Regions from separate parts of the Streptomyces sp. NPDC005863 genome, predicted to be linked through region 3. Evidence: predicted binding sites of a transcription regulator. Region 3 holds the regulator's gene; each other region holds the start of a gene.
What was found. Region 3 encodes HspR, which represses chaperone genes until heat shock. Its sites were predicted from a motif close to TTGAGNNNNNNNNNCTCAA; they were not measured.
Positions count from the first base shown of each region.

Region 1: a site for HspR is predicted at 4,676-4,694, ahead of lon (endopeptidase La). Genes of this name have one in related genera too.
Region 2: a site for HspR is predicted at 3,823-3,841, ahead of dnaK (molecular chaperone DnaK). Genes of this name have one in related genera too.

Region 1 is NZ_JBIAII010000001.1:522,825-530,724, forward strand. Features, by position in the region: gene ACFYO9_RS02265 (protein phosphatase 2C domain-containing protein) at 1-431, shown strand, start outside; gene ACFYO9_RS02270 (MarR family transcriptional regulator) at 529-1,062, opposite strand; gene ACFYO9_RS02275 (lysozyme) at 1,321-2,157, shown strand; gene lon (endopeptidase La) at 2,233-4,653, opposite strand; gene ACFYO9_RS02285 (oxidoreductase) at 4,828-5,721, shown strand; gene ACFYO9_RS02290 (methyltransferase) at 5,855-6,901, shown strand; gene ACFYO9_RS02295 (rhomboid-like protein) at 6,819-7,874, opposite strand.
Region 2 is NZ_JBIAII010000002.1:839,948-847,847, forward strand. Features, by position in the region: gene narH (nitrate reductase subunit beta) at 1-535, shown strand, start outside; gene narJ (nitrate reductase molybdenum cofactor assembly chaperone) at 532-1,110, shown strand; gene narI (respiratory nitrate reductase subunit gamma) at 1,107-1,829, shown strand; gene dnaK (molecular chaperone DnaK) at 1,862-3,754, opposite strand; gene ACFYO9_RS09675 (OsmC family protein) at 3,904-4,329, opposite strand; gene ACFYO9_RS09680 (SAM-dependent methyltransferase) at 4,514-5,314, opposite strand; gene ACFYO9_RS09685 (VOC family protein) at 5,483-5,872, shown strand; gene ACFYO9_RS09690 (LysE family translocator) at 5,977-6,663, shown strand; gene ACFYO9_RS09695 (DUF6345 domain-containing protein) at 6,988-7,900, shown strand, end outside.
Region 3 is NZ_JBIAII010000008.1:317,290-325,189, reverse strand. Features, by position in the region: gene ACFYO9_RS27370 ((Fe-S)-binding protein) at 1-1,727, opposite strand, end outside; gene dnaK (molecular chaperone DnaK) at 2,002-3,864, shown strand; gene grpE (nucleotide exchange factor GrpE) at 3,864-4,574, shown strand; gene dnaJ (molecular chaperone DnaJ) at 4,617-5,810, shown strand; gene ACFYO9_RS27350 (heat shock protein transcriptional repressor HspR) at 5,815-6,267, shown strand; gene ACFYO9_RS27345 (hypothetical protein) at 6,352-6,858, shown strand; gene ACFYO9_RS27340 (helix-turn-helix transcriptional regulator) at 7,101-7,900, opposite strand, start outside.

The DNA of each region.
Region 1 (7,900 bases), on a different contig from region 3:
TCGACCGGCGCCTTGCCGAACTGCCGCCCGCCGTACAGGCCCTGCGCGACCAGGTGCGCGCCCTGCCCCGCGGCTCGGCCGAGCGGGACGTGGCGGCCCGCGCCTACGGCGTCGCGGTCGAGGCACTGCGCAACGCCGAGGACGGCTTCTTCACGGCCGCCGCCGACCCCTCGGCCGCCGGGCGCGCGGTCACCGGCGAGCTGGCGCGGGCGGACGTGACGGCGGTGGCGGCGCTCACCGACGGGGCCGGGCGGTGGGTCGAGACGTTCCGCGAGGGCGACTGGGCGGACTGCTTCGCGCTGCTGCGCAAGCAGGGGCCGCGGCATCTGGTGGAGCGGGTCAGGGAGTTGGAGCGCGCGGACCCCGACCGCCTCGCCTACCCGCGCGGGAAGCGGCACGACGACGCGGCGGTCGTGTACGCGGAGTGGTGAGGCGGGCCCGTACGCCCAGTGGTGACGCGCCGCTCCCGGGGGCCGGCGGCCCCGACAGGCGCGCGCGACGTACGCGGACGGACCGTTCCCGTACGCCTCAGGCGTCCGCGCTGTCGTTCAGCCGGCCGAGCAGCCGGGCCAGTTCGGAGACCTCCGTGCGGTCCCAGCTCGCGAGCCGGCGCACGTACTGCGCGCGGCGCGCGGCCCGCACCGTGCGGAAGCGGGTGCGGCCGTCCGGGGTGAGCCGGATGAGCCAGGCGCGCCCGTCGGCCGGGTCGGGCTCGCGGGAGACCAGGCCGAGCTCCTCCAGGGCACGCAGCTGGCGGCTCATCGTGGCCTTGCCGACGCCGATGTAGGCCGCGAGTTCGGTGGCCCGCCGCGGGCCGGAGTCGTCCAGGCAGACGAGCAGGCCGTACGCGGCGGGCTCCAGGTCGGGGTGGACCTGGCGGGCCATCTCGCCGGAGGACGCACGCGCGCGGCGCAGCAGGAGGGACAACTCCCGTTCGAGGGACAGGAACTCCCGGTCCTCGCCCTGCTCCACCGCGTCCTGTTCCACTACGTCCTGTTCCCGCTCGCCCTGCTCCGCCTCGTCCCGCGCGCCGCTCTCCGCACCCTCTTCTGCAGCACCCATGTCCCGCTTTCCCGATTCTGAAAGTTGTCGCCGACAGGCCCTCGTGCCGCGGCCGTGGCGCCGGCGGCCTGACCAGTATTTCGCAAGGTGGCGACCGTGCCGCCCGGCCGGTGCCGTCACAGGAGTGGACCAACGGCAGAAGTCCGGACCTCTTCCCTGGCGCCGGTCTACGTGCGTAGCTTTTCAAGTGACATGTTCACACCAGAGCATGTCGACAGGTCCCCACCGAGCACCACCGAGGCCTTCGGAGGCACGCCCATGCCCGTGCACAGACCCGGAACGGCCCGCCGCTCGCGCTTGTCGCCGGCGGGGGTCCTCCTCGCAGCACTCTCCGCTCTCTCCCTCCTCCTGACGCTCCCCACGGCGGCCAGGGCGGACGACGACGTCCCGCAGCGCGGCTCCGCCCGCCTCGGCCAGGGCGTCGTCGCACACGACGGCCAGGGCGGCCGGCCCACGGGCGGTGACGCGACCCAGACCGAGGGCGTCGACGTCAGCGGCCACCAGGGCAACGTCGCCTGGCAGACGCTCTGGAACAGCGGCGTGAAGTGGGCCTACGTCAAGGCCACCGAGAGCACCTCGTACAAGAACCCCTACTTCACCCAGCAGTACAACGGCTCGTACAACGTGGGCATGATCCGCGGCGCGTACCACTTCGCGACGCCGGACACCTCGTCCGGCGCCACCCAGGCCAACTACTTCGCGAGCAACGGCGGCGGCTGGTCGCGCGACGGGCGGACGCTGCCGGGCGCGCTGGACATCGAGTGGAACCCGTACGGGGCGGCCTGCTTCGGCAAGTCGCAGTCCGCGATGGTCAGCTGGATCCGCGACTTCCTGACCACCTACAAGGCGCGCACCGGGCGCGACGCGGTCATCTACACCGCCACCAGCTGGTGGAAGGACTGCACGGGCAACTACAGCGGCTTCGGCGCGAGCAACCCGCTGTGGATCGCCCGCTACAACACCGGCCCCGGCGAACTCCCGGCCGGCTGGGGGTTCCAGACGATGTGGCAGTACACCTCGTCGGGTCCGACGGTCGGCGACCACGACAAGTTCAACGGCGCGCTCGACCGGGTGGTCGCGCTCGCCAACGGCTGAGCGCGGCACCGCCCGTACGCGGACGGCGGCCACCCCGGGTGGGGTGGCCGCCGTTTCCCTGTGCCGTCCCGGGCCCTACGCGGCGACCGGGACGCGCATCTCGGCCTCCGTCAGGGCCAGTTCGAGCACCTGACGTACGTCCGTGACCGCGTGCACGTCGAGCTTGTCCAGGACCTCGGCGGGGACGTCGTCGAGGTCCGCCTCGTTCCGCTTCGGGATGATCACCGTGGTGATCCCGGCGCGGTGCGCGGCGAGCAGCTTCTGCTTGACGCCGCCGATCGGCAGCACCCGGCCGGTCAGCGAGACCTCACCGGTCATCGCCACGTCCGTACGGACGAGCCGGCCGCTGAGCAGCGAGGCGAGGGCGGTGGTCAGCGTGACGCCCGCGCTCGGCCCGTCCTTGGGGACCGCGCCGGCCGGGAAGTGGACGTGCACGCCGCGCTCCTTCAAGTCGGCGACGGGCAGCTCCAGTTCGGCGCCGTGCGCGCGCAGGAAGCTCAGCGCGATCTGCGCCGACTCCTTCATGACGTCGCCGAGCTGGCCGGTGAGCGTGAGCCCGGAGGCCCCGGTCTCGGGGTCGGCGAGCGAGGCCTCCACGAACAGGACGTCGCCGCCCGCTCCGGTGACCGCGAGCCCGGTGGCCACGCCCGGCACCGCCGTGCGCCGCTCAGCCGGGTCCTGCGCCGACTCCGGCACGTGGTGCGGGCGTCCGATGAGCGCGCGCAGGTCGGCGTCGGTGACGGTGAACGGCAGCTCCCTGTCGCCCAGTTCGTGCTGCGCCGCGACCTTGCGGAGCAGCCGCGCGATGGAGCGCTCCAGGTTGCGCACGCCCGCCTCGCGGGTGTACTCGCCGGCGAGCTTGCGCAGTGCGCTCTCGTCGAGCGTCACCTCGTCCCGCTCCAGGCCGGCCCGCTCCAGTTGGCGCGGGAGCAGGTGGTCGCGGCCGATGGTGACCTTCTCGTCCTCGGTGTAGCCGTCGAGCCTGACCAGCTCCATGCGGTCGAGCAGGGCCTCGGGGATGGCCTCCAGGACGTTCGCCGTCGCGAGGAACACGACGTCGCTCAGGTCGAGTTCGACCTCCAGGTAGTGGTCCCGGAAGGTGTGGTTCTGGGCCGGGTCGAGGACTTCGAGGAGGGCGGCGGCCGGGTCGCCCCGGAAATCCGAGCCGACCTTGTCGATCTCGTCGAGGAGCACCACCGGGTTCATCGACCCGGCCTCCTTGATCGCCCGCACGATCCGTCCGGGCAGCGCCCCCACGTACGTACGACGGTGGCCGCGGATCTCCGCCTCGTCGCGGACGCCGCCGAGTGCGACGCGCACGAACTTGCGGCCCATGGCGTGCGCGACGGACTCGCCGAGCGAGGTCTTGCCGACGCCGGGCGGGCCGACCAGGGCGAGCACGGCGCCGCCGCGGCGCCCGCCGACCACCCCGAGGCCGCGGTCGTTGCGGCGCTTGCGCACCGCGAGGTACTCGGTGATGCGCTCCTTGACGTCCTGGAGCCCGGAGTGCTCGGCGTCGAGGATCTCCTGGGCGCCCTTGATGTCGTACTCGTCCTCGGTGCGTTCGTTCCAGGGCAGTTCGAGGACGGTGTCGAGCCAGGTCCTGATCCAGGAGCCCTCGGGCGACTGGTCGCTGGACCGCTCCAGCTTGTCGACCTCCTTGAGGGCGGCCTCGCGGACCTTCTCCGGCAGATCGGCGGCCTCGACGCGGGCGCGGTAGTCGTCGGACTCCTCGGCCGCGTCCTTGCTGTCGCCGTTGATCTCGCGCAGCTCCTTGCGGACGGCGTCGAGCTGGCGGCGCAGCAGGAACTCGCGCTGCTGCTTGTCGACGCCTTCCTGGACGTCCTTGGCGATGGACTCGGCGACGTCCTGCTCGGCGAGGTGCTCGCGCAGCTGCTCGGTGGCGAGCTTGAGGCGGGCGACCGCGTCCTCGGTCTCCAGGAGCTCGATCTTCTGCTGGACGGTCAGGAACGGCGAGTACCCGGAGTTGTCGGCGAGCGCGGCGACGTCGTCGATCTGCGTCACGCGGTCCACGACCTGCCAGGCGCCGCGCTTCTTCAGCCAGCTGGTGGCGAGCGCCTTGTACTCCTTGACGAGCTCGGTGACGGAGCCGGGCAGCGGCTCGGGCACGACGTCGTCGACCTTCGTGCCCTCGACCCAGAGCGCGGCGCCGGGACCGGTGGTGCCGGCCCCGATCCGCACCCGGCCGCGACCGCGGATGAGCGCGCCGGGGTCGCCGTCGGAGAGCCGGCCGACCTGCTCGACGGTGCCGAGGACGCCGGTCGCGGCGTACGTCCCGTCGACGCGCGGAACAAGCAGCACCTTCGGCTTGCTGTCGCCACTGGACCGCGCGGCGGCCTGCGCGGCCTCGACCGCGGCCCGCACGTCCGCGTCGGACAGATCGAAGGGCACCACCATCCCGGGCAGAACGACCTCGTCGTCGAGCGGCAGCACCGGCAGGGTGAGCGACGTGTACGTGGTGGACTCAGCAGCCATGATCTCCCCTTCGGCATTCAAGTTGAGCTATACCGACTCAATGCAACTGAGCCCCGGGATGTTCCCCAATCGGCGTTCGCTGTGAGCGATCACCCGAAAACCGTTCGCCGTCCCGCGTCCCGCTCCCTAAGGTCCTCGACGGTGCCGGGACCGGTGCCGGTGAGGTTCGCGCAGGTGAGGAGCACGGTGATGGGGCGGCAGGGGCAGCGAGGGGTGGCCGGTGGGGCGGGGCGCGAAGAGGGGCCGCGGGTCTGGTTCGTGACCGGGAGCAGTTCGGGGCTCGGGCGGGCCCTGGTCCGGGCCGCCGTCGCGCACGGGGACCGGGTCGTGGCCACCGCGCGGGACGTGTCCGCCCTCGACGAACTCGTCGCGCTCGCGCCGGAGCGGGTCAGGGCGCTGCGTCTCGACGTGACCGACGTGGAGTCCGTACGGGCCGCCGTCGCGGGCGCCGAAGAGGCGTTCGGGCGGATCGACGTGCTGGTGAACAACGCCGCGTACGGGCTGCTCGGTGCCTTCGAGGAGCTCGGGGACGACCAGCTGCGCGCCAACTTCGAGACCAACGTCTTCGGCGTCATGACGGTCACCCGCGCCGTCCTGCCCCTCATGCGGCGGCGCCGCTCGGGGCACATCGTGCAGATGTCGTCCGTCAACGGCGTGGTGCCGGGGCCCGGCGGCGCGGCGTACGTCGGCACGAAGTACGCGCTCGAAGGGTTCTCCGCCGCGCTCGCCGCCGAGGTCGCGCACCTCGGCATCCGCGTCACGATCGTGGAACCCGGCCCGTTCCGCACCGACTTCGGCGGGCGCTCGCTGCGCTGGGGCACGCCGATGGCGGAGTACGCGGAGATCATCGCGCCCGCCCGCAAGGCCCTGGAGGCCTCGCACGGCAGCCAGTCCGGCGACCCCGCCCGCGGCGCCGAGGCGATCGTCGCCGCGGTGGGCCTCGACGAACCGCCGCTGCGGCTGCCGCTGGGCGCCGAGGCGTTCGGCTGGATCAGGGCCCATTTCCAGTCACGTATCGAGGAGCTGGACGCGGTGGAGGAGCTCGGGGCCGACACGGCTTTCCGCTGATCACTCCCCCACCGGCCGTCGCCGGACCGGCCGTACGCGATCAGGCCGGTCCCCGGGGGTGGCCGCCGGGCGGCGTTCCCCTGCGGCCGTTCCGTTGGGACCGTGGACGCTCCTACTCCTCAGGAGGGCACCCATGGTGGACACACCCGGGACCGGCGACGACGACGTGCGGGACGAGCAGGACGTCGCCGGCCAGATCGTGGAGCACGCGCTGGGCCACCTCTTCTCCGCGGCGCTGCGCACGGCGGTCCGGTGCGGGATCGCCGACCGGCTCGCCGCGGGTCCGCGCACCGCGGGACAACTGGCCGAACCGACCGACACCGACCCCGGCCACCTCCGCCGCGTCCTGCGCTACCTCGCCACGCGCGGCATCTTCCGCGAGGACGGGACGGGCGCGTTCCACCTCACGCCGCTCTCGCAGGCGCTGCGCACGGACGTGCCGGACTCGATGCACGCCGCGGTCCTGCTGATGACCGACCCCGCCTTCCAGCGGACCTCGGCGGGTCTCGAGGAGACGGTGCGCCGGGCCGGCGCGTCCTTCGAGCGTCTCTTCGGCAAGCCGCTCTTCACCTATCTGGCGGAGGATCCCGCCCTGCGGGAACTCTTCGACCGCGGCATGGCCTCGATCTCGGGTCCGGTCGACGCGGTGATCGCCGGCACGTACCCCTTCCCGGAGAAAGGCACCGTGGTGGACGTCGGGGGCGGCCGCGGCGGCCTGCTCCGCGCGGTGCTGCGCGGGCGCCCCGGCCTGACGGGCGTCCTCTTCGACCAGGAGCCCGTGATGCACACCCACGTGCTCGCCGACGACGAGACGGTACGGGGCCGCTGGCGGGCCGAGCCCGGCGACTTCTTCACCGAGGTCCCCGAGGGCGGCGACCTCTACGTGCTCAAGCACGTCCTGCACGACTGGCCGGACGAGGCCTGTCTGCGGATCCTGCGCAACTGCCGCGCGGTGATGACCCCGGAGGCCCGCCTCCTGATCGTGGACTGCGTCCTGCCCTCCGGCAACGCACCGCACCTGGGCAAGACCCTGGACGTGGCGATGGCGGCGGTCGTGGACGGCCAGGAGCGGACGGAGGACGAGTTCTCGGCGCTGCTCACGGGGGCGGGGCTGCGCCTGACGCGGATCCTGCCGACGGAGACGTATCCGTCGATCGTGGAGGCGGAGGCGGCGTCATGAGGTGGCCGGTCCCCCACCCGACGGGCGGGGGGCCGCCCTGGAGTCGCCGGCGCCGGAGCAGCGGCCAGGTGGAGACGCCGATCACCAGCGCGAGCAGGTGGCCCCAGTTCGTCATCGGGTCGGTGAACGCGATCAGGTCCTCGATCAGCATGCACCCGAACCCGCCGAGGACGACCCAGCGCAGCCACGGCGTCAGCAGACCCGCGAGCGCGCCGACGCTGGCGGCCACGCCGAAGCTGATGCCGTAGTCGAGGCGGTGCAGCGAGCTGTCGGGCAGATGGCCCGCGAGGACCGACAGGCCGACCGGGACCTCGGTCACGAGCGTGGCGACGACGTGGCCGAGGAGGAAGACCCCGGCGGTGCGCAGCCCTCTGATGCGCCGCTCCAGCGCGGTCAGCACCAACAGGAAGCCGATCGCGTACGGGGACGTGATGCCGCCCGCGACCCACAGGGCGCTGGCGAGGAGGACGAGGACGGGGGTGTGCGAGAGGTGCGCCACGTCGGTGCTCGACCCGCGCAGCAGCGCGGAGACGAGGTCGGGGTCCGCGTGGGCGGCGACCACCGAGGTGACGGCGAGCACGAGGGCGTACCCGAAGGTGAAGGGCGTGCCGGTGGGGGTGGGCAGCAGGCGCCAGGGGCGGAGCCGGGCGATTCTTCCGGGCGCGGCTCCCCCTGCTGCGGGGCTTCCGGTGGCGGAACTCCTTGCGGCGGCGGCACTCCTGCCGCCGCGCGGGACGACGGCCCGCCGCTCCGGTACGAGCGGCTCCGGTACGGGCGTCCGCGGTACGGGCGTCCGCGGTACGGGCGTCCGCGCCACCCGGGACCGGCGCGCCGACTGCCGCGGTATGCCGTTCAGGCCGGCCGACGCCCCACCGTCCGACATCACCGGGTCCGGCGTCCGCGTCTGCGGCCGCCCCTCGGTCACGGTCTCGGCGGGCCGCACGGCCTCCGCGGGCTGCACGCTCTGGTTCACGGGTGAGGCGCTCCTTCCGTCCTGCC
Region 2 (7,900 bases), on a different contig from region 3:
CGCGCTCACCGAGACCGGCCACGACGGCGAGGACCTGGGCAATCTGTTCGGCGCCATCGACACGCTGCGCATCCCCCTGGAGTACCTCGCGGAGATCTTCACGGCGGGCGACGTCGGCCCCGTGCGCTCCTCCCTGGAGAAGCTCGCCGCGATGCGGGCACACATGCGGGCCATCAACCTCGGCGACCGGCCGGACGACGCGACCGCGCGGTCCGTGGGGATGACGGGCACCGAGATCGAGGAGATGTACCGGCTGCTCGCCATCGCCAAGTACGAGGACCGGTACGTCATTCCGACGGCGGCCGTCGCCGACGCGCAGCGCCTGGAGGAGTCGGCGCTGCCGGACTCCTGCAGCCTCGACTACGAGGGCGGTCCCGGCATGGGCGACGACGGGCCCTTCGGGCAGGACTCCGGCCGCCGCCAGCTGCCGCTGGTCACCATCGAGAACTTCCACACGCTGCGCGCCCGGCAGACCGCCGACGAACAGCCCAGCGCGGCCGAGAAGGCCCACGCGGCCAAGGAGGACGACGAGTGACCCGGCACGCCCTGCTCTACCAGGCCGCCGCGCTCTGCCTGGCCTACCCCGACGAGGAGTTCCGCGAGCGGCTCCCGCTCCTTACGGCGGCCGCGCCCACGGAACTCGGCGGCTTCCTGGAGTATGCCCGCACCACCGGGCCCCGCGAGCTCGCCGCCCACTACGTCCAGGTCTTCGACTTCAAGAACCGGCACAGCCTGTATCTGAGCTGGTGGCGGGAGGGCGACACCCGGCGGCGCGGCATGGCCCTGGTCCGCTTCAAGGAGGTCTACCGCGAGCACGGCCTGGAGTTCACCGACGAGGAGCTGCCGGACTTCCTGCCCGCGGTCCTCGAGTTCTCCGCGCACGCCGGGCCGGTGCTCCTGACGGAACACCGCGGCGGCCTCGAACTGCTGCGGATCGCGCTCGCCGACTTCGGCACGCCGTACGCGGCGGTCCTGGAGGCGGTGTGCGCGACCCTGCCGGGCCCCACGCCCAAGGACCGCGCCGAGGCCCAGGCCCTGGCCCGCTCCGGGCCGCCGCGCGAGGACGTCGGCCTGCAACCCTTCGCACTCATCGGGGAGCGCCCCTCATGAAAACGCTGCTGTGGGGCGTACTCCCCTACGTCGCCTTCGTCCTGCTCATCGCCGGCACCGTCTGGCGCTACCGCTACGACAAGTTCGGATGGACGACCCGCTCCTCCCAGGTGTACGAGTCGAAGCTCCTGAACATCGCGTCGCCGATGTTCCACTACGGCATCCTCTTCGTGCTCGTCGGCCACCTGGTGGGGCTGTTCCTGCCGCAGTCGTGGACGGACAAGGTGGGCCTGACCGAGCACACGTACCACCTGTTCTCGCTGTACGGCGGCACCGCGGCCGGCATCCTCCTGGTCCTCGGCATCCTGCTGCTGCTCTACCGGCGGCGGACCAACACGCCGGTGTTCCGCGCGACGACGGCCAACGACAAGCTGATGTACCTGGTGCTGTTCGCGGCGATCGTGCTCGGCATGGTCGCCAAGCTGACGCACGCGTCGGGCGACGGCTACAACTACCGGGTGTCCATTGCCCCGTGGGCGCGCAGCCTGTTCACGCTGCAGCCGGACATCGACCGGATGGCGGGGGTGCCGGTGCTGTACGAGATCCACGCGGTGGTCGGGATGGCCCTCATCGCGCTGGTGCCGTTCACCCGGCTCATCCACATGTTCAGCGCACCGGTGCAGTATCTGTTCCGGCCGTACGTGGTCTACCGCACGAAGGATCCCAAGCGGGTCGGGGCGCGGCCGGACCGGCGGGGCTGGGAGCGGACGGGTTCCTGACCCCACCCGCTCCCCATCCGCTGCCCTGCCGGTTACGGGGTGGCGCCCTTGTCCCGGTCGTCCCCGCCCCGATCGTCCTCGTCCACGATCTCGGCGTCGACCACGCTCTCCTCGGCGGTGGACTCCGTGGCCTCAGTGCCCTCCGTGGCCTGCTGCTCCTGGGCGCTCCCGCCCGCGTCCGCGTACATCGCCCGACCCATCTTCTGGCTGACGGCGGCCAGCTTCTCCGCGCCGGCGCGCAGGGCCGTCGTGTCGTCGGCGCGGTTCTTGAGGAGCTCCTTCAACTCCGTGGCGGCCGCCTCCACTTCGGACTTCGTGGCGGCGGGCACCTTGTCGCCGTTGTCCCGCAGGAAGCGTTCCGTCTGGTAGACGAGCTGCTCCGCCTGGTTGCGGGTCTCCGCCGCCTCGCGCCGCTTGCGGTCCTCCTCCGCGTGCTCCTCGGCCTCGCGCACCATGCGGTTGATGTCGTCCTTGGGCAGCGCGGAGCCACCGGTCACGGTCATGCGCTGCTCGCGCCCGGTGGCCTCGTCCTTCGCCGAGACGTGCATGATGCCGTTGGCGTCGATGTCGAAGGTGACCTCGATCTTGGGGACGCCGCGCGGGGCGGGCGGCAGCCCGGTCAGGTCGAAGACGCCGAGCTTCTTGTTGTACGCGGCGATCTCCCGCTCGCCCTGGAAAACCTGGATGCCGACCGAGGGCTGGTTGTCCTCGGCGGTGGAGAAGGTCTCCGAACGCCGCGTGGGAATCGTGGTGTTGCGCTCGATGAGCTTGGTCATGATGCCGCCCTTGGTCTCGATGCCGAGGGACAGCGGCGTCACGTCGAGCAGCAGCACGTCCTTGACGTCGCCGCGGATCACCCCGGCCTGCAGCGCGGCGCCGAGCGCCACCACCTCGTCGGGGTTGACGCCCTTGTGCGGGTCCTTGCCGGTGAGCTCCCTGACCAGCTCCGTCACCGCGGGCATCCGCGTGGAGCCGCCCACCAGGATCACGTGGTCCACGGCGGAGAGTTCGACGCCGGCGTCCTGCACCGCCTGGTGGAAGGGCTCCTTGCACCGGTCGAGCAGGTCGGCGGTCAACTCCTGGAACTGGGCGCGGGTCAGCTTCTCCGCCAGGTGCAGCGGTCCCTCGGCCGAGGCGGTGATGTAGGGCAGGTTGATGTCGGTCTCGCTCGACGAGGACAGCTCGATCTTCGCCTTCTCGGCGCTCTCCCGCAGGCGTTGCAGCGCCATCTTGTCCTGGCCGAGGTCCACGCCGTGGCCGTTCTTGAACCGGCGGACCAGGTACTCGACGATCCGCTGGTCCCAGTCGTCGCCGCCGAGCCGGGTGTCGCCGTTGGTGGCCTTCACCTCGATGACGCCCTCGCCCATCTCCAGGAGCGAGACGTCGAAGGTGCCGCCGCCGAGGTCGAAGACGAGCACGGTCTCGTCGTCGCCCTTGTCGAGGCCGTACGCGAGGGCCGCCGCCGTCGGTTCGTTGATGATCCGCAGGACGTTGAGCCCCGCGATCTCGCCGGCCTCCTTGGTGGCCTGGCGCTGGGTGTCGTCGAAGTACGCGGGCACGGTGACCACCGCGTCCCTGACGTCCTCGCCCAGATAGGACTCGGCGTCGCGCTTCAGCTTCTGCAGGACGCGCGCGGACAGCTCCTGCGCGGTGAAGCGGGTGCCGTCCACGGAGCCTTCCTCCGGGAACCGCCAACCGCCGTCGCCCATATGGCGTTTGACGGAGCGCGCGGTGCGCTCCACGTTGGTGACCGCCTGCCGCTTGGCGACCTCGCCCACCAGAACGTCGCCGTTCTTGGCGAACGCGACGACCGAGGGCGTGGTGCGGGCCCCCTCCGCGTTGGCGACGACGGTGGGCTCACCACCCTCCAGCACGGCCACCACTGAGTTCGTCGTACCGAGATCGATCCCGACCGCACGTGCCATGGTCCAGTCCCTTCCGCCGCGGGCTCACGTCCCCGTCTCCAGGTCTACTCCGTTCTCCATCACAAAACTTGAGCGGGCTGTTGTCAATGCCGCGCGTGACAATGCCGCCACCCCGGAGCGGGGCGGCGGCATCGTCAACGGGCGCCGGGTCAGGCCAGCTTGGCCGAGAGCGTGATGGTCGTGGCCGACAGGGCCTGGCTCACCGGGCAGCCCGCCTTGGCGGTCTCGGCGGCCTCGACGAAGCCGGCCTCGTCGAGCCCGGGCACGACGCCCTCGACGGTGAGGTGGATGCCGGTGATGCCGGTGCCCGGCTGCAGGGTCACGTCGGCGGAGGTGGTGAGCCGGGTGGGCGGGTTGCCGGCGCCGGTCAGGGTGTGCGACAGCGCCATGGCGAAGCAGCTGGAGTGCGCGGCGGCGATCAGCTCCTCCGGACTGGTCTTGCCGTTCGCCTCTTCGGCGCGCGACGGCCAGGACACCGCCTGCTCGCCGATGCCGGAGGAGTCGAAGGTGACGGTGCCCGAGCCCTCCGTCAGAGAGCCTTCCCAGACCGTGTGCGCGGAGCGCGTGGTTGCCACGATGCAGTTCCCTTCAGTGCGGTTCATGAGGTTCGGCGCGGTTCCGCGAGCGGAACTTCCGTTGCCGCCATCCGATCACACTCCGCGTGAAAACGGCGTACCTGGGCGCGAGGGTGGTCGCTTACATGGCTGGTACGTGGCCGGTACGTGGCTGCTGCGTGGCCGGCGCCGCGTCCCGCGTCCGTCAGCGCTTGCGGGCGACCGCCCCGTACATCGCGATGGCCCGGTCGTCGATGCCTTCCTGCGTCGGGCCGGGCCGCCACTTGTGCACCTGGGTGACGCCCGGGTCGAGCAGATCCATCCCGTCGAAGAAGGACGTGGCGGTCGGCAGGTCGCGCAGCACCATGGGCATGCCCTGCTGCGCGTACTCCTCGGCGACGCGTCCGACCTCCTCGGGGGCGAAGTCGGCGGTGCCGATGGTCAGCGCGAGGAAACTGCCGGACGGCAGCGGGTCGAGCAGCCGCCGTACCAGGCGCTGGTCGTCCGGGGGCAGGATGAAGTGCAGGATCCCGATGATCATCAGTCCCACGGGTTCGCCGAGGTCGATGAGGGCGCGGAACTCGGGGCTGTCCAGGATGGCGTCCGGGTCGTGCATGTCGGCGTCGACGTAGGCGGTCGCGCCCTCCGGGGAGCTCTGCAGCAGGGCGCGGGCGTGGGCCAGCACGATGGGGTCGTTGTCGACGTAGACGACGCGGGACTCCGGCGCGACGTCCTGGGCGACCTCGTGCAGGTTGGGGGCGGTGGGCAGGCCGGTGCCGATGTCGAGGAACTGGCGGACGCCCTGCTCCTGGGCGAGGTAGCGCCCTGCGCGGTGCATGAACCGCCGGTTCTCCCGCATGTGCACGGGCAGCGCGGGCCAGTGCCGGCACATGACGTCCCCCGCCTCGACGTCGACCAGGTAGTGGTCCTTGCCGCCCAGGATGTAGTCGTACACCCGCGCCGAGTGGGCCGTCGAGGTATCGATCCGATCGCCTGCACCGTGCATGGGCAACTCCGCTCTTCACCGCTGGACTTGAGCCGTCACCGAACAGTCACTGAACCACTCGGCCGCCTTTGGACTACTCGACAGCCATTGAACTGCAGACGGTACGCCGGGGATTCACCGGGGCCGCACCTGCCTTGTTAGGGTGCGCCGATGTCCTCGATCTCATCGATGCCGGTTGTGAAGAAGTTCCAGGTCACCTTCGACTGCGCGGAACCCGAACGCGTCGCCCGCTTCTGGTGCGAGGCGCTGGGCTACGAGCTTGCGCCGCCTCCCGAAGACCGCGGCGCGTGGGCCGCATGTGCGGATCCCACGGGGGTGGGCCCGCGGCTGTACTTCCAACGCGTCCCCGAGGGGAAGACCGTCAAGAACCGTGTGCATCTCGACGTACGGGCCGGCACCGGCCTGGTGGGCGAGGAACGTCTGTCGACGCTCGAAGCGGAGTGCGCACGCCTGGTCGCACTCGGCGCGACCCGCGTGCGGTTGCTGCCGGCCGACGACGAGAACGAGTCGTGCCTCGTGATGCAGGACGTCGAGGGCAACGAGTTCTGCCTCGACTGAGCGCAGGCCCGTCCACCGTTTTGCCGACAGACGTGCGCCCGAAGCCGATCCGCGGGTAGGGGTAAGCCCCTGGGCCTGCTCTTGGCGGACGAGACGGAGCGCGAATGTCGGTCGACCTCATCGGTTTCCTCGGCGTGGTGCTGGTGGCGTATCTGGTGCCCGGCCCGGACTTCCTGGTGGTGGTCCGGTCGGCGGTCGAGCATCCGGCCAGGGGACGAGCGGCCGCGTTGGGCGCACAGGCCGGGCTGTGTGTGCACATGATCGCCGCCGCCGTCGGCCTTTCGGTGCTCGCCACCCGCTCGCCGGCGGTGTACGACACGGTCAAACTTCTGGGCGCGGCCTACCTGGTCTACCTGGGCGTACGTGCGGTGCGTGCCGCCCGCCGAGCCGCTCGGGAGCGCGCTGCTGGAGGGACGACGCACGGGGGCCGCCGCCGCCCGGATGCCCTCCCTCAACCACCGCAGCAGGCAACACAGTTCGAGGGTGGCGGCGCGCGGTGGCGTTCCGGCTTCACCCAGGGGTTCTTCACCAATGTGCTCAACCCCAAGGCCGCGCTGTTCTTCCTCAGCATCCTGCCGCAGTTCGTCGACGGCGACGGCTCGATGCCGCGGCAGATCTTCCTGCTCGGCGCCCTGGACGTCCTGATCGGGATCGTCTACTGGTTCGCCCTGGTGGCCGTCGCCGCCCGCCTGCGCGCCCTGCTGGCCCACCCGAAGATCCGGCACCGCTGGGAGCTGACCACCGGCTGGCTGTTCATCGCGATCGGCATCGGCGTCGCGACGGTCGCCTGACGGGGCCGATTGCAATCTGCTCAACTCCGTTGCTCCGGTGCGAGCTTGGACAGCGGGGCGGTCACAGGAACGATGAGTAGTCGCGCCAGGATGAAATCGGGCCGCCGCACACCCCGGCCGTGTTCGAGCGGGGCCCGCAGGTGCGGATCCGCGGATCCGAACACGTGGTGTATGCCGGTGGGCCCGAGGGGCCGCTGAGGTGCGGGAACGGCCCCGTGGCCGGGGTCCTATGGCCGGAATGGCAACTGGGCAACGGGCGTTCGCGGTGACACTTTGAGGCCCCCTCGCGCACGGCGCGAGGAGACCGTCTCAGGGGGTTTGGCCATGCGCATCAACTACTCGGACCGCGGTCCCTCTCCACTCGAACCGGAGAAACCCTCAGCCGCGGGGGACCGGGACTCGACCTTCGGCTGGTGGGGTGCCTTCAGCATCCAGAAGTTCGTGAACCAGGCGACGCTCTACCACACGCACGAGGACGCCACCGGCTGGCTGGCGTACCTCCAGCAGTTCTACGACCGCAACTTCTGGTTCGCCGACGGCGGCGCCCAGGTGTGGGCGTACGAGGAGACGTACGACAACTGGCAGGACCGGTACGGGATGGACGCGGTCGTCGCCGTGTACCACTCGGGCCACGGCGGCATGGACGGCAACGGCGTGTTCTTCGCGCCGCTCGGCGCCGCCTGGGACGGCCGCAGCGACGCGGTCTCCAACCGGATGGCGCTCGGCAACGAGAAGGTGAACTACGTCTTCTTCTCGACCTGCGACTCGCTCAAGGTCACCGGCGGCCACTCCCCGATCCGCACCTGGGGCGGCCCCAACATCGGCTTCCGGATGCTCTTCGGGTTCGAGACGACCAGCATCGACAGCGGCGACTACGGCAAGAAGTTCTGGGAGAAGTGGCGGGCCGGGCAGACGTACTGCGACGCCTGGCTGAACGCCAGCTGGGACATCTACCACGGCCAGGCGCCGTCGGTGTGCGCGGTCGGCGCCACCCAGGCCGAGGCCACCAACCGCCTCAACACCGAGCGGAACTTCTACCGCGAGCACGTGCCGGACAGCTGGTACGCGTGGCGCTGGTACTACGCGCGCGCCAGCATCAGGGACACGCTCACCCAGCTCCCCGGACAGCGGCAGATCGTCCAGCTGGCGCCCGCGGAGCCGGGCGCCGAGCTGAGCCGGCTCGGGCAGCTCGCCGACTTCCCTTCGGCCTCGCTGCAGGAGATCCAGACCGAGCGGA
Region 3 (7,900 bases):
AGCTGGGTGTGGTGGATGACCTCGTAGTCGCCGCCGAGCTGCGGGTACTCGTTGCCCAGGGTGTTGAGGCAGTGCGGGCAGGTCGCCACGATCTTCTTCGCCGACTTCGGCTTCTTGGTCGACTCGTACTCCTCGTCCTCACCGAACGCGGCGTTCAGCGTCATGACGTTTTCCTGGCCGAGCTGTTGGAAGAGGGGCTCGTTGCCCAGGCGGCGTGCGGAGTCGCCGGTGCACTTCTCGTCGCCGCCCATGATGGCGAACGTGACGCCGGCCATGTGCAGGAGTTCGGCGAAGGCCTTGGTGGTCTTCTTCGCGCGGTCCTCGAGGGCGCCGGCACAGCCGACCCAGTACAGGTATTCGACTTCGGTGAGGTCTTCGATGTCCTTGCCGACGACGGGGACCTCGAAGTCGAGTTCCTTGAGCCATTCCAGGCGCTGCTTCTTGGCCAGGCCCCAGGGGTTGCCCTTCTTCTCCAGGTTCTTGAGCATCGTTCCGGCCTCGGAGGGGAACGCGCTCTCGATCATGACCTGGTAGCGGCGCATGTCGACGATGTGGTCGACGTGCTCGATGTCGACGGGGCACTGTTCCACACACGCGCCACACGTGGTGCAGGACCACAGGACGTCGGGGTCGATGACCCCGTTCTCCTCCACGGTCCCGATCAGCGGACGCTCCGCCTCCATCGACTTCTCGCCACCGGCGAGCAGATACGGAGCCTTCGCATACGCATGGTCCCGCAGCGACATGACGAGCAGCTTCGGCGAGAGCGGCTTACCGGTGTTCCAGGCCGGGCACTGCGACTGGCACCGCCCGCACTCCGTACACGTCGAGAAGTCCAGCAGGCCCTTCCACGAGAACTGCTCCACCTGCGAGACACCGAAGACCGCGTCCTCGGCCGGGTCCTCCCAGTCGATCGGCTCGCCGCCGGACGTCATCGGCTGCAGTTCGCCGAGCGCCGTGCCGCCGTCCGCCTCGCGCTTGAACCAGATGTTCGGGAAGGCCAGGAAGCGGTGCCAGGCCACGCCCATGTTGGTGTTGAGGCCGACCACGATCATCCAGATAAAGGAGGTCGCGATCTTCAGGCCGGCGAAGAAGTACGTGAGGTTCTGCAGGGTGGAGAGATCCATCCCGGAGAACCAGGAGACGAACGGGTACGAGAGGAAGAACGAGGCCTCGTAGCCGTCGACGTGGTGCTGGGCGCCCTCCAGGGCGTGCAGCGTGAAGATGCAGACGCCGACGACGAGGATGACGGCCTCGACGAAGTACGCCTGGCCGGTCTTGGACCCCGCGAAGCGGGACTTGCGGCCCGCCTTGTCCGGCCGGTTCAGCTGCCGGACGGCGATCAGCGTGAGGATGCCGAGGACGGTCCCCGTACCGATGAACTCGACGAAGACGTTGTACGGCGCCCAGTCGCCGATGACCGGCAGGATCCAGTCGGCGCGGAAGAGCTGGCCGACGGCGTTGACGATGGTCAGGAGCAGGGTGAAGAAGCCCACGGCCACGAACCAGTGCGCGAAGCCGATCACGCCCCACTTGTTCATGCGCGTATGGCCGAGGAACTCCTTGGCCAGGGTGAGGGTGCGGCGGCCGGGCTCGTCGGTCCGCAGCCCGGCGGGCACCGGCTGACCGAGCCGTACGAACCGGTAGATCTGCACGACGGCACGGCAGAACAGCGCGACACCGACCGCGATGAGAACCAGCGACACGATGATCGCGGCGAGTTGCATGGGGGGCTCCTCCGGGGACTGACCTTTACTCCGCCGCACTGTAGCCAGCGAGTGGTGATCCGTGCCGGGAGCGCCCCGTAAGGGGCGCGGGGAACGGCGCGACCAGCCACAACGAACCCGCAGCCGAACCCCTCTCCCACAGGAGGTCAGCGCCCTACCTGCGCGTAAGCACGGGATAAGAGTTGAGCCCCCTCGACTCACTTCTGTTGACGCAAGCACAGCGCTCATGCATCCTTGAGTCAGTTCCACTCAAGAAGTCACTGGAGGCATCGAAATGGCACGTGCGGTCGGCATCGACCTGGGCACGACTAACTCCGTCGTCAGCGTTCTCGAAGGCGGCGAGCCCACCGTCATCACCAACGCCGAGGGTGCCAGGACCACGCCGTCCGTCGTCGCCTTCGCGAAGAACGGTGAAGTGCTGGTCGGCGAGGTCGCCAAGCGCCAGGCGGTCACCAACGTCGACAGGACCATCCGGTCGGTCAAGCGCCACATGGGCACCGACTGGAAGGTGGACATCGACGACAAGGGGTTCAACCCCCAGCAGATCTCCGCGTTCATCCTGCAGAAGCTGAAGCGCGACGCCGAGTCGTACCTGGGCGAGAAGGTGGCCGACGCGGTCATCACCGTCCCGGCGTACTTCAACGACTCCGAGCGCCAGGCCACCAAGGAGGCCGGTGAGATCGCGGGTCTGAACGTCCTGCGCATCGTCAACGAGCCCACCGCCGCCGCGCTGGCCTACGGCCTCGACAAGGACGACCAGACCATCCTGGTCTTCGACCTCGGTGGCGGCACCTTCGACGTCTCGCTGCTCGAGATCGGCGACGGCGTCGTCGAGGTGAAGGCGACGAACGGCGACAACCACCTCGGTGGTGACGACTGGGACCAGCGCGTCGTCGACTACCTGGTCAAGCAGTTCAACAACGGCCACGGCGTGGACCTCGCCAAGGACAAGATGGCGCTCCAGCGCCTGCGCGAGGCGGCCGAGAAGGCCAAGATCGAGCTGTCCTCCTCCACGGAGACCACGATCAACCTGCCCTACATCACGGCCTCCGCCGAGGGCCCGCTGCACCTGGACGAGAAGCTCACGCGCGCCCAGTTCCAGCAGCTCACGTCCGACCTCCTGGAGCGCTGCAAGACGCCGTTCCACAACGTCATCAAGGACGCGGGCATCCAGCTCTCCGAGATCGACCACGTCGTTCTCGTCGGTGGCTCCACCCGCATGCCCGCCGTGGCCGAGCTCGTCAAGGAGCTCACCGGCGGCAAGGACGCCAACAAGGGTGTGAACCCGGACGAGGTCGTCGCCATCGGCGCCTCGCTCCAGGCCGGTGTCCTCAAGGGCGAGGTCAAGGACGTCCTGCTCCTCGACGTCACCCCGCTGTCCCTCGGCATCGAGACCAAGGGCGGCATCATGACCAAGCTCATCGAGCGGAACACCACGATTCCGACGAAGCGCTCCGAGATCTTCACGACGGCCGAGGACAACCAGCCGTCCGTGCAGATCCAGGTCTACCAGGGCGAGCGCGAGATCGCGGCGTACAACAAGAAGCTCGGGATGTTCGAGCTGACCGGTCTGCCCCCGGCGCCCCGCGGCGTCCCGCAGATCGAGGTCTCCTTCGACATCGACGCCAACGGCATCATGCACGTGACCGCGAAGGACCTGGGCACGGGCAAGGAGCAGAAGATGACCGTCACCGGCGGCTCCTCGCTGCCGAAGGACGAGGTCGACCGGATGCGCCAGGAGGCCGAGAAGTACGCGGACGAGGACCACGCCCGCCGCGAGGCCGCCGAGTCCCGCAACCAGGGCGAGCAGCTCGTCTACCAGACCGAGAAGTTCCTCAAGGACAACGAGGACAAGGTCCCGGGTGACGTGAAGACCGAGGTCGAGACCGCCGTCGGCGAGCTGAAGGAGAAGCTCAAGGGCGACGACACGGCCGAGATCCGCACCGCCACCGAGAAGGTCGCCGCCGTCTCGCAGAAGCTGGGCCAGGCCATGTACGCCGACGCCCAGGCCGCCGGCGCGGGCGCCGAGGGCGCGGCCCCCGGCCCGGACGCCGACGCCAAGGCCGACGACGACGTCGTCGACGCCGAGATCGTGGACGACGAGAAGCCCGGTGACGCGAAGGGTGGCGCTGCCTGATGACCGAGGAGACCCCGGGTTTCGGCGAGAACGCCGAGAAGCCCGACGTCCCCTCTGGCGCCACCTCTGATGACGCCGCGCCGAAGGCCGCCGAGCCCTCCACCGAGGAGGGCGCGGCGGCCCCGGCCGGGGACGCGGAAAGCAGCAAGACGTCCGCCCAGGACTCGGGCGTGACCGGCCTGACCGCACAGCTGGACCAGGTGCGCACCGCGCTCGGCGAGCGCACCGCGGACCTCCAGCGGCTGCAGGCCGAGTACCAGAACTACCGCCGTCGGGTGGAGCGGGACAAGGTGACGGTGAAGGAGATCGCCTCGGCGAACCTCCTCTCCGAGCTCCTCCCCACCCTCGACGACATCGGGCGCGCCCGTGAGCACGGCGAGCTGGTGGGCGGCTTCAAGTCGGTGGCGGAGTCCCTGGAGACCGTCGTCGCCAAGATGGGGCTTCAGCAGTTCGGCAAGGAGGGCGAGCCCTTCGACCCGACGATCCACGAAGCCCTGATGCACAGCTACGCACCGGACGTCACCGAGACGACGTGCGTCGCGATCCTGCAGCCGGGGTATCGCATCGGCGAGCGCACCATCCGCCCCGCGCGGGTGGCCGTCGCCGAGCCGCAGCCCGGCGCGCAGACGGTCAAGGGCGAGACGGCCGAGGCCGACACCGAGTCGGCCGAGCCGACGGAGAAGGACAGCGGTGGCCCGGACGAGGGCTGACGCTGAACCGACGAGGGACAACCGGAAGGGGGTGCGTCGAGGATGAGCACCAAGGACTTCATCGAGAAGGACTACTACAAGGTCCTCGGCGTCCCCAAGGACGCCACCGAAGCCGAGATCAAGAAGGCGTACCGGAAGCTCGCCCGCGAGAACCACCCGGACGCCAACAAGGGCAACACCAAGGCGGAGGAGCGCTTCAAGGAGATCTCCGAGGCGAACGACATCCTCGGCGACCCCAAGAAGCGCAAGGAGTACGACGAAGCGCGTGCTCTCTTCGGCAACGGCGGATTCCGGCAGGGCCCCGGAGGCGGCGGCGGTTCGTTCAACTTCGACCTGGGCGACCTCTTCGGAGGCGGCGCCCCGGGTGGCGGTGGAGCGGCCGGCGGCGGCTTCGGGGGCGGCCTCGGTGACGTCTTCGGGGGCCTGTTCAACCGCGGCGGCGCGGGTGCCGGGGCCGGCGCGCGGACGCAGCCGAGGCGCGGCCAGGACATCGAGTCCGAGGTCACGCTGAGCTTCACGGAGGCGGTCGACGGCGCGACGGTGCCGTTGCGGATGTCCTCCCAGGCCGCCTGCAAGGCGTGTTCCGGCACCGGCGACAAGAACGGCACGCCGCGCGTGTGCCCGACCTGCGTCGGCACGGGCCAGGTCTCGCGGGGCGGCGGCGGAGGGTTCTCCCTCACCGACCCGTGCATGGACTGCAAGGGCCGCGGGCTGATCGCCCAGGACCCCTGCGACACCTGTGGCGGCAGCGGCCGCGCCAAGTCGTCGCGGACCATGCAGGTGCGCATCCCGGCGGGCGTCTCGGACGGGCAGCGCATCCGGCTGCGCGGCAAGGGCGCGCCCGGCGAGCGCGGCGGCCCGGCCGGCGATCTGTACGTGGTGGTGCACGTCGACAGCCACCCGGTCTTCGGCCGCAAGGGCGACAACCTCACGGTCACGGTGCCGGTGACGTATCCCGAGGCGGCGCTGGGCGGCGAGGTGAAGGTGCCCACCCTGGGCGGCCCGCCGGTCACCCTGAAGCTCCCCGCGGGCACCCCCAACGGTCGTACGATGCGGGCCCGCGGCAAGGGCGCGGTCCGCAAGGACGGCAGCAGGGGCGATCTGCTCGTGACGGTGGAGGTCTGCGTCCCGACGTCGTTGAGCGACGGGGCGAAGGAAGCACTGGAGTCCTACCGCAAGGCGACTGCGGGCGACGACCCGCGGGCAGAACTGTTCCAGGCCGCGAAGGGAGCGTGACCCCATGGACAGGGTCGGCCGTCGCAATCCGTACCAACTCACCGACGAGACACCGGTGTACGTCATCTCGGTGGCCGCCCAGCTGAGCGGTCTGCACCCGCAGACCCTGCGGCAGTACGACCGCCTCGGTCTGGTCTCGCCGGACCGCACCGCGGGGCGCGGCCGACGCTACTCCGCCCGCGACATCGAACTGCTGCGCACGGTGCAGCAGTTGTCGCAGGAAGAGGGCATCAACCTCGCCGGCATCAAGCGCATCATCGAGCTGGAGAACCAGGTCACCGCGCTCCAGTCGCGGATCGCGGAGCTCTCCGCGGCCGTGGAGGGAGCCGCCGCGGCCATGCAGCAGCGTGAGGCGGCGGTGCACGCCTCCTACCGTCGCGACCTCGTCCCCTACCAGGACGTGCAGCAGGCGAGCGCGCTGGTGGTGTGGCGTCCCAAGCGGGCGACCGAGCAGTAGGTTTCGTAGGCTTGTGCGGGGCCGGGAGGTGGCAACCTCCCGGCCCCGCATCGTTGTATCCGGTTACGGGGAGTGGGGCTGACCATGGCCATGGTGGGGCTGTTCTGGATCGCCGAGGGCGACGTGTACGTGGGCGCGAAACCGGCCGGCCTGGCCCCCGGTGTCCGGCTGACCCCGGAGGGCGTACTGGCCCTGGGCGACCGCCAGTCGGGCCTGTGGCCGTGGGAGGACGTGCACGCGCTGGCCGTCGAGCACGCGCCGGTGAAGTCCCTGAAGCGGCACGTGGGCGTGGCGTTCGACATGGCGCTCTCGCTGGGCCTCGGCGGCGACGACGAGGCGCCGACGATGACGGTACGGGTCACGGACGCGGCGGACGCGACCACGGACCTGACGGCGTACACGGCCCCGGCGGTCGGCTACTCCCGCACGGAGTACGACCTCTCCCGCGCCCTCCTCGCCCGCCTGACGGAGGGCGCGGGCACGCTCCTGACCACGCTGGCGGCGATGTCGGCCTGGGGCCGCACCCACGAGGGCGGGACGCCGCGGGCGGCGGAGCGGGAGGCACTGCTGCGGGAGTGGGCGGACGCCTGACCCCGATCGGAGGGACGCCCCGGCCGCCTACGGGGGAGTAAACGGCCGGGGCGCCCGTCGCGGCGAGGCCCCGCCGTGGTCGGTGGACGGGACGGTCGCCGGGCGGATGGACGCCGGCTGGAGCCCCCTTCCGCCACGGCCAGCCTGCCCGCCCCCGCCCGGGCGCGGGAAGCGCCATTTTGTTGCCGTGCAGCGAGCTGAGGGGGCCGCGAACGGTCCCATATGCCCGCGCACCGGACGGTTCACTCGACCTGCCCGAGAATCCCGGACCGCCCGATGAGATAGCCGAGTTGGGCGCGACTGTTGCTGCCGAGGACGGCGGCGAGTTTGGCGATGTGGACGCGGGCGGTACGGATGTTCATGCCGAGACGACCGGCTATCTCGGCGTCGGTGAGGCCTTCTACGAGGAGGGCGGCGATGGCGTGCTGACGGGTGGTGACGCCGTTCTCGGTGGGCTGGGGGGCGGTGCGCGGGTACATGGGGGTGGCCAGTCGCCACAACCGCCAGAAGGTGGTGGCGAAGTACTCGACGAGGGCGGGGTTGCGCAGTTCGAGGACGTGACCGTGGTCCCGGCCCATCGGGATGAAGGCCACCGTCCGGTCGACGACTAGGAGGTGTTCGGTCACCTCGTCCAGCGTGCGGACTTCGACGTCGCCCTCCAGCTGACGGAGATCGAGGAGAGGCCCGCGAGAAGGGTCGTCCACCTGCTGGCAGAGGGTCCTCATGCGGCAGTCACGGGCGAGAAGACGCAGGTTTTGGCGCTGGATGGTGGCCAACGTCTCCGGCGGGCGGGAGCCGTGGGGCTGGATGGCCAGCAATGCGTCCACGGCTTCTTCCATGGCGTCGGCGACAGCCGCTCTGATGCGCTCGGCGCCGGAGAGGACGGTGATGCCCGGGTCGTCGGACAAGGGTGCGTGGTGCCGGTCGTCGATGGCCAAGAGTGGCCGGAAGGCCGCCGTGAGCATTTCCTCCCGCTGCCGGTGGGCGACGACGCGATCTTCGATCGTCCGCAGGAGGCGCGACAGGGCGACGTGGGGAGCGG